Regions from separate parts of the Pseudomonas sp. DNDY-54 genome, predicted to be linked through region 1. Evidence: predicted binding sites of a transcription regulator. Region 1 holds the regulator's gene; each other region holds the start of a gene.

The links. The regulator FliA, encoded in region 1, starts transcription of late flagellar genes. The targets are predictions, from matches to a motif close to CTAAAGTTTNNNNNNNNNNNGCCGNTAA.
Region 2: K4O48_RS20320 (methyl-accepting chemotaxis protein) is a predicted target of FliA. The motif match lies at 1,582-1,609, and genes of this name have one in related genera.
Region 3: K4O48_RS18030 (methyl-accepting chemotaxis protein) is a predicted target of FliA. The motif match lies at 1,881-1,908, and genes of this name have one in related genera.

The regions. Positions count from the first base shown of each region.
Region 1 is NZ_CP082271.1:2,857,897-2,860,982, reverse strand. It holds gene flhF (flagellar biosynthesis protein FlhF) at 1-171, shown strand, start outside; gene fleN (flagellar synthesis regulator FleN) at 263-1,090, shown strand; gene fliA (RNA polymerase sigma factor FliA) at 1,109-1,834, shown strand; gene K4O48_RS13180 (chemotaxis response regulator CheY) at 1,950-2,324, shown strand; gene K4O48_RS13175 (protein phosphatase CheZ) at 2,348-3,086, shown strand, end outside.
Region 2 is NZ_CP082271.1:4,393,314-4,396,399, forward strand. It holds gene K4O48_RS20320 (methyl-accepting chemotaxis protein) at 1-1,554, opposite strand, end outside; gene glmU (bifunctional UDP-N-acetylglucosamine diphosphorylase/glucosamine-1-phosphate N-acetyltransferase GlmU) at 1,663-3,027, opposite strand.
Region 3 is NZ_CP082271.1:3,885,266-3,888,351, forward strand. It holds gene K4O48_RS18025 (malate synthase G) at 1-1,810, shown strand, start outside; gene K4O48_RS18030 (methyl-accepting chemotaxis protein) at 2,011-3,086, shown strand, end outside.

The DNA of each region.
Region 1 (3,086 bases):
ATCGCCTACCTCGCCGACGGGCCGCGCATCCCTGAAGATCTGCATCTGCCGCGCAGCCATCAACTGGTGAGCCGAGCGGTGAGCTTGCAGACCCAGGAAGATCCCAGCGAGGAAACCATGGCTGATATGTTCTCGGGTCTGTACAACGCATCTTCACGGAGGGTCGGATGAACGCTTTGCTCCGTGACGCACACCAAGTAGACGCGTTCTGGCTGAACGCATCGATGGCCCTAGGGCTCCAGAAAGAGATAGGCGTTTGAACATGGGTATTCATCCCGTACAGGTTATTGCGGTGACTGGCGGCAAAGGTGGCGTCGGCAAGACCAACGTGTCGGTCAATCTGTCGCTGGCCCTGGCTGAGCTCGGTCGCCGGGTGGTGCTGCTTGATGCCGACCTTGGTTTGGCCAACGTGGACGTGCTGCTGGGGTTGACCACCAAGCGCACGCTGGCTGATGTCATCGCCGGGGAATGCGATTTGCGTGACGTGATGATTCAGGGACCGGGCGGTATTCGCGTCGTGCCCGCGGCATCCGGTACGCAGAGCATGGTGCAGCTCTCTTCGCTGCAGCATTCGGGGCTGATTCAGGCCTTCAGCGACATCGGCAACGACATCGATGTGCTGATCATCGACACGGCCGCCGGTATTGGCGACGGCGTAGTGAGCTTCGTGCGCGCGGCGCAGGAAGTCCTGCTGGTGGTGACTGACGAGCCCACCTCAATCACCGATGCTTACGCATTGATCAAGTTGCTCAACCGCGACTATGGCATCAGCCGTTTTCGGGTCCTGGCAAACATGGCACACGCGCCGCAGGAAGGCCGCAACCTGTTCGCCAAGCTGACCAAAGTCACCGAGCGATTTCTCGACGTGGCGTTGCAATATGTCGGCGCGATTCCTTACGACGAAGCGGTGCGCAAGGCGGTACAGAAGCAGCGCGCCGTGTACGAAGCCTATCCGCGAGCCAAGTGCTCATTGGCATTCAAGGCCATCGCGCAGAAGGTGGACAGCTGGCCGCTGCCCGCATCGCCACGTGGTCATTTGGAATTCTTTGTGGAGCGCCTCGTCAGGCCCGCCGCAGAGCCTCACGAATAACAAGCGGCTGGGTTCAGTATGTATTACAGCAAAGCTCACGCTAAAGACTCGCAATATCAGCTCATCGACCAATACGCGCCGTTAGTCAAACGCATCGCCTATCACCTCCTGGCGCGTTTGCCGGCGAGCGTGCAGGTCGATGATCTGATGCAGGCCGGGATGATCGGCTTGCTGGAAGCGTCAAAAAAATACGACGCAGGCAAGGGCGCCAGTTTCGAGACCTATGCCGGTATCCGCATCCGCGGCGCGATGCTTGACGAGGTGCGCAAGGGCGATTGGGCGCCGCGTTCGGTGCATCGCAATTCGCGGATGGTCAGTGAGGCGATTCGGGCAATTGAAGCCAGAACCGGTCGCGACGCTAAAGATCAGGACGTTGCGGCCGAACTTAAATTGAGTCTCGATGAGTACTACGGCATTCTGGGCGACACCTTGGGTAGCCGTTTGTTCAGTTTTGATGATCTGCTTCAGGAAGGTGAGCACGGCGAGTTCGAGGAAGATGCGGCAAGCACTCATCCGGAGCCGTTTCGCGATCTCGAAGATGAGCGATTCCAACAGGCGCTGGCCGAGGCCATTGGCAACTTGCCTGAGCGTGAAAAGCTGGTGCTTTCGCTGTATTACGACGAAGAGTTGAATTTGAAGGAAATAGGCCAGGTGCTAGGTGTGAGCGAATCGCGGGTGAGTCAGCTGCACAGTCAGTGCGCGGCACGTCTGCGGGCTCGCCTGGGTGAATGGCGCGCTCGTTAACGGCAGGTCGGCAATAAAGTATTAGACCGCTTACGCGCTTCATTCGTGAAGCCCGCAACAGACCGTGAGCAGGTTCTGAGATTCGTGATTTACGGAGGTGTACTTGGACAAGAACATGAAAATCCTCATCGTCGACGACTTTTCGACCATGAGACGGATCATCAAGAACCTTTTGCGTGATCTGGGATTTACCAACACCGCCGAAGCGGATGATGGCACCACTGCCTTGCCGATGTTGAAAAGCGGTAGCTTCGATTTCCTCGTTACAGACTGGAACATGCCTGGCATGAGCGGTATCGACTTGCTGCGCGCCGTGCGTGCCGACGAACGTCTGAAGCACCTGCCTGTGTTGATGGTGACCGCCGAAGCAAAGCGCGATCAGATCATCGAGGCCGCGCAGGCCGGGGTAAACGGTTACGTCGTCAAGCCATTCACGGCTCAAGTGCTCAAAGAGAAGATTGAAAAGATCTTCGAGCGCGTCAACGGCTGAAGCAGTAACGCCGCGAGGGCACTATGACGCAAGCAGACCAAAGCCTGGCAGAGTTCGAAGCAACTCTGAAGGCTCATGCACCCCAATTAATTGAAAGTCTGCAACAGGGCCGCTTCGACGAAGCCACGCAGATGTTCAACGAGCTCAATCAGGCGCGTAATCACGGGCTCTATCTCGAAGTTGGCAAGCTCACCCGCGAATTGCACAACGCCATCGTCAAGCTTGAAATGGATACCTGCGCGACAGGTGGTGATCCATCGCCAATTACCGATGCGACCGATCGCCTTTCCTACGTCGTGGAGATGACCGAAAAAGCGGCCAACCGCACCATGGATCTGGTGGAAGAATCAGCGCCGTTGGTGAACTACGTCAGCTACGAAGCGCAGAGCTTGACCGCCGATTGGCAGCGCTTCATGCGCCGCGAAATGAACGCTGAGCAGTTCCGTGAGTTGGTCAAGCGAATCGATCAGTTTCTTCAGCGCAGCATGAACGATGGCAGCCAGCTCTCTCAGAATCTAAGCGAGATCATGCTGGCTCAGGATTTTCAGGACCTGACCGGACAAGTCATCAAACGCGTCACGCGCCTGATCACCGAACTCGAAAGCAACCTGCTCAATCTTGTTCTGATGGCGGGGCAAGTTGATCGCGTCGCCGGCATTCAGCATGACCGCGACGCCATGCGCGCCGAGCAGGAAAAGAAAAAACAAGAAAAAGAGCCTTCCCATGGTGAAGGTCCGCAGATGCATGCCGATATACGTGAGG
Region 2 (3,086 bases), 1.5 Mb from region 1:
CGTGGTGTTGTCGATCACGCTAAGCCCCTCGTGGGTGGCCTGGTCCGCGTCCCGTGCCGCTTCAGCGGCTTGCGCGGCGTTGCGCGCGACGTCTTGTGCAGTAGCGCTCATTTCCTGCGACGCGGTCGCCACCTGATCGACCTCGCGGAATTGCTGCTGCATGCCGGCGCTGGTCTGGCTGGCGATAGCAGCCGACTGGTCAGCACTGCTGCGCGCGTCCTGCACCGAGCGCTTCACATCTGCAATGGTCGGCTGCAGCTTATCGAGGAAGCGGTTGAACCATCCCGCCAGCGCCCCGAGCTCATCATCACGGCTGTATTCCAACCGGCGCGTGAGATCGCCTTCTCCACTCGCGATGTCTTTAAGCATCGCCGCCACCCCTTTGATTGGCCGGGTGACGCCACGCGCGGTCAGCCACATCAGCACAAGACCCACCAAACCCGCGCCAAGCCCGATGGCCAGCGCAATGATGCTGTCCTGTCGGCTCTCCTGTTGCAGTGTCTGTTCGAGGCGCAACGCCGGACTTAGGAGCACTTGGCGCGGTACTTCCAGCAGCACACCCCAGGGCGCCAGCTCAGGGATCGGCTGTACAGGCTGTAAAACTCTCAGCATGTCGCCGTCTTCAAGCATGGCGAGCCGGCCGGCATCTACCGCGCGAGCGATGGTCTCGCTTTCATCGCCAAAGGCGGCGCTGAGCGGCTTGCCCAGCAGTCCGGCATCACGACTGTGCCCACCTAAAAGCTTCGCTGGGCTGATGACGCTTAGCTGGCCTTCGCCTTGGTAAAGTTCCTGATGGGCCTGTTCGCTCAGTTGCTGAAGCGAGGCAAGACTGATGTCCACGCCCACGACACCGATGACCTTGCCGTTGTCGATAAGCGGAAACGCGACACTCGTCATGAGCAGCGGCTTGCCCTCGACCTCGTCGAAATAGGGATCCAGAAGACAGACCCGCGCGCTGTCGCGCGGGCAGCTGTACCAGGCGTTATAGGGCGCGCCACTGATACCGGGCGTGGTATCCGCTATCTCCGACTCGGCCATGGTTTCAGCGCTGAGCTCGCCGGGTGTGCGTTGTGACCAATACAGCGAGAAACGCCCGGTGTCATTTCCCCCCATCTCCGGGTTACCGATGAACATGCCGTCCTTGTCATCCAGCGCATCCGTCTCGAACACCACGTAGAGCCCGATGAGAGACGGATTGGCCCGCAACGCCGTTTGAATTTGATGGTGAAGGTCTTCGCGGAGTTCGAACGCATTGGACATCCGTTCTATGGACTGCTCGCGCAACGACAGCACTTGCCTCGCAAACCCCAGACCATACTGATAGGCGTCGTTGAATTGCCGCTCGATGCGCAGAGCCTGGGACAATCCACGTGCTTGCAGGTTATTGCGTGCCGACTCCTCGAGCATTGCGCTGCTCGAGGCGTTGACCAGCGCGACAGTCTGATGCGACTGATAAAGCGATGCGCTGACCAGCAAACCGACGATCAGCAGCAGGCATAAGCCTGCCAGCAGGGTGAGCTTCCACTGGATAGACAGGCGGTTCAGGGAGGGCATGTTGGCGTCCTGTGTGGTTATGCCCTTCTATCGACCAAACCCCCGATCACTTGAGTACCGCTGGTAAGAACACGACTCGCCCGAGCACAGGGCGAGCTTCAGTAGGCGTTACTTGCGGGATTTTTCTGGTCGCTTCCAGCCACTTATCAGTGCCTGGCGAGCACGTCCTAGCGCTAGCGTGCCGGCTGGTACATCAGCCGTGATAACTGAGCCCGCCCCTGTTGTCGCTCCATCACCCAGCGTCACCGGGGCCACCAGCGAACTGTTCGAGCCGATAAAGACGTCTTCGCCCATGACCGTGCGGAACTTGTTGGCGCCGTCATAGTTGCAGGTGATGGTGCCGGCGCCGATATTGGTTCGCGCGCCGATTTCCGCATCGCCCAGATAAGCCAGATGTCCAGCCTTGGCGCCCTCACCCATGTGTGAGTTTTTCACCTCGACGAAATTTCCGACGTGCGCCTTCGCGCCCAGTACCGCACCGGGACGCAGGCGTGCGAACGGTCCGCAGTCTGCACCCTCGCCCAATTCGGCGCCTTCCAGATGGCTGTTGGCCTTGACCACGGCCCCGCGGCGCAGTGTGCTGTCTCGGATAACGCAGTTCGGCCCAATCTCAACGCCGTCCTCGATGACGACGTTGCCTTCGAGAATCACGTTCACATCGATTAGCACGTCACGCCCAACGGTGACCTCACCACGCAGATCGAAACGCGCCGGATCACGCAGCGTCACCCCTTGGCTCATCAAGCGGCGTGCGGCCCGCTGCTGAAAATGGCGCTCAAGCTCAGCCAGTTGAATGCGATCATTCGCACCTTGCACCTCCATGGCATCCAGCGGTTGCTCGGTCGACACGACCAAGCCATCACAGACCGCCATGGCAATCACATCAGTCAGGTAGTACTCGCCCTGCGCGTTGCTATTGGACAGCCGCCCCAACCAATCGCCCAAACGCTCGCCCGGCACCGCAAGAATTCCCGTATTACCTTCGGCAATCAGCTTTTGCTCAGGCGTGGCATCTTTGTGCTCAACAATCGCCTGAACCGCACCCTGCCCATCGCGGACGATTCGACCGTAACCGGTTGGATCAGCCAGCTTCACCGTGAGTAGCGCAAGCTGTTGCGGACCGACTTTTTGCAGGAGGCGCTCGAGCGTTGCGGCCCCGATCAGCGGCACATCACCGTAAAGAATTAGCACCCGCTCGGCCGTGAGAGCCGGCAGCGCCTGGGCCACGGCATGTCCGGTCCCCAACTGCTCGGCCTGCACAACGAAATTCAGATCGTCCGCAGCCAACCGTTCACGAACCTGCTCGGCACCATGGCCAATCACCACGTGTATGGCTTTCGGCTTGAGTCCTCGAGCGGTATCGATGACGTGCCCCAGCATGGACTGTCCGGCGACCGGGTGAAGTACCTTGGGCAGAGCAGAACGCATGCGCGTGCCCTGGCCAGCAGCGAGAATGACGACATCGAGAGACATGGCAGATCCTGAACAATCGTGACCCTGTGGGCCGACGTGAGAGGTTGATATCGGAATAC
Region 3 (3,086 bases), 1.0 Mb from region 1:
GCGCTTCGCCCTGAACGCCGCCAACGCGCGCTGGGGCTCGCTGTACGACGCGCTCTATGGCACCGACGCGATCTCCGAAGAAGATGGCGCCACCAAGGGCCCCGGCTACAACGAAGTCCGCGGCAACAAGGTCATCGCCTATGCACGCGCCTTCCTCGACGAAGCCGCGCCGCTGCAGACAGGCTCCCATGCCGACGCCACCGGCTACCGCATCGACGCGGGCAAGCTGGTCGTCTCACTAAAAGACGGCAGCACCACCGGCCTGCAGAACCCCGACCAGTTCCTGGGCTTCCAGGGCGACACCAGCGCGCCGATCGCTGTACTGCTCAAGCACAACGGCATCCATTTCGAGATCCAGATCGACCCGGCCAGCCCCATCGGCCAGACCGATGCGGCGGGCGTGAAAGACATCCTGATGGAATCGGCACTGACCACCATCATGGATTGCGAAGACTCCATCGCGGCCGTCGACGCTGACGACAAGACCATCGTTTACCGCAACTGGCTTGGCCTGATGAAGGGCGACCTGGTCGAAGAACTCGAGAAAGGCGGCAAGCGCATCACCCGCGCGATGAACCCGGACCGCGTCTACACCCAGGCCGACGGCAACGGCGAGTTGACCCTGCACGGCCGCTCGCTGCTGTTCATTCGTAACGTCGGTCACCTGATGACCAACGACGCCATCCTCGACAAGGAAGGCAATGAAGTGCCGGAAGGCATCATGGACGGCCTGTTCACCAGCCTCGCCGCCATGCACAACCTCAACGGCAACACCAGCCGCAAGAACACTCGCACCGGCTCGGTCTACATCGTCAAGCCGAAGATGCACGGCCCGGAAGAAGTGGCCTTCGCCACCGAACTCTTCGGTCGCGTCGAAGACGTGCTCAAGCTGCCGCGCAACACCCTGAAAGTCGGCATCATGGACGAAGAGCGCCGCACCTCGATCAACCTCAAGGCCTGTATCAAGGAAGCGCGCGAGCGCGTGGTGTTCATCAACACCGGCTTCCTCGACCGCACCGGCGACGAGATCCACACCTCCATGGAAGCCGGCCCCGTAGTGCGCAAGGCCGCGATGAAGGCCGAAAAGTGGATCAGCTCCTACGAGGACAACAACGTCGACGTCGGCTTGGCCTGCGGCCTGCAGGGCAAGGCGCAGATCGGCAAAGGCATGTGGGCCATGCCCGATCTGATGGCCGGAATGCTGGAGCAGAAGATCGGACACCCAATGGCCGGCGCCAACACCGCCTGGGTTCCGTCACCGACCGCCGCCACCTTGCACGCCATGCACTACCACAAGGTCGACGTGTTCGCCCGTCAGGCCGAACTGGCCAAGCGCACCAAGGCCTCGGTGGACGACATCCTGACCATCCCGCTGGCCAAGGACACCAACTGGAGCGACGAGGAAAAGCGCAACGAGCTGGACAACAACTCGCAAGGCATCCTCGGCTACATGGTCCGCTGGGTCGAGCAGGGCGTCGGTTGCTCCAAAGTGCCGGACATCAACGATGTCGCGCTGATGGAAGACCGCGCCACGCTGCGTATCTCCAGCCAGCACGTGGCCAACTGGATGCGTCACGGCGTAGTGACTCAGGAACAGGTCGTCGAAAGCCTCAAGCGCATGGCGCCGGTGGTTGACCGTCAGAACGAAGGTGACCCGCTGTACCGCCCGATGGCGCCGGAGCTCGACAACAGCGTGGCCTTCCAGGCCGCCCTGGAGCTGGTCCTCGAAGGCACCAAGCAGCCCAACGGCTACACCGAGCCGGTCCTGCACCGTCGTCGCCGCGAGTTCAAGGCCAAGAACGACCTGTAACGCTCAGCCTGGCTGCAAACGAACCGCCCTACGGGGCGGTTTTTTTATCGTCCGAATCCGCTCAACGGCGCTCAAGTTCGGCATGCGACAACCGATACCGTGACCGTGATAACAAATCGAGTCACACTGTTTTCCGATAGATGGCATGTCGCCACCATGTGTCATCCCGTAGTATTCGCCGCCCGCCGTGGAGTCGCTGCATGTTCAAGAATCTCTCGTTGACCGCCAAGCTTTCGTTGGTGCCCGCCGTCGCACTGCTCGGGCTGATCCTCTATGTCGGCTATACCTCGCTGCAGCTGTCGGCGACCGATTCTCGGCTGCAAATGCTTGAAAGCCAGAGCTACCCGACACTGGAAAAGGCCGATGCGGTGATCTTTCAGTTTTCACGCATTCCAGGGCTGCTGAACAACGCTGTTGCGGCGGGCGAAGCGGGCATTCTCGGCGAAGCGCGCGACGTGCTGAGCGAGATAGATGCGCAACAGCAGGCGCTGGCGACGCTTCTCAGTGGCCAACCTCAACGCCGACAGGCGCTCGATAGCTGGCGCAATGCGGTGAAGGGCTACGCCGACAATGCCCTCGGCGCGTCTGCAAAGCTGATCGATGGCAGCGCTTCGTTTGATGACCTGCGACCGAGCCTGGATCGCATGGCCAGTGATCTGGCTCAGGCGCAGAAACTGGCCAGCGACTTCCGTGCCGGTGCCTACGCCGACTTCCAGCAAACCCTCGCGGAAACCCGCGAAGCCAACGAAACCACCACGCGCCTGGGCATCATCCTCAGCCTGGTGCTCGTCGTCGTGGTAGGCCTCGGTGCCTGGCTGGTGATTCGCAGCGTCATGATCAACGTGCGTGGCGTGATCGCATCGCTGCAATCGATCGCCCGTGGGGATGGCGACCTCACCCAACGCGTGAATGTGAAATCGAACGACGAAATCGGCGCCATGATCGAGCTGTTCAACGGTTTCCTCGACAAGTTGCAACGCACCATTCGCCAGATCATCGAAGCGGCGAGCCCGCTCGGCCAGGTATCGAAAGAACTCTACAACCTGACCCAGGGCTCGGAAGAAAACGCCAAGTCGCAGCAGCACCACACCGACTCGATTACCCGCGACATCCTCACCATGACCGGCAGCATTCAGGAAGTGGCCCAGCGCTCGCAGCAGGCCTCCGAAGAAGCCAACTCCGCGGCTCGCCAGGCCACTACCGCGCGGGAGCATGTGAGCAGCTTGTCGAAAGGCATCACTGACTTGGGCAACAGCGTGATGAGCGCCGTGCAGGC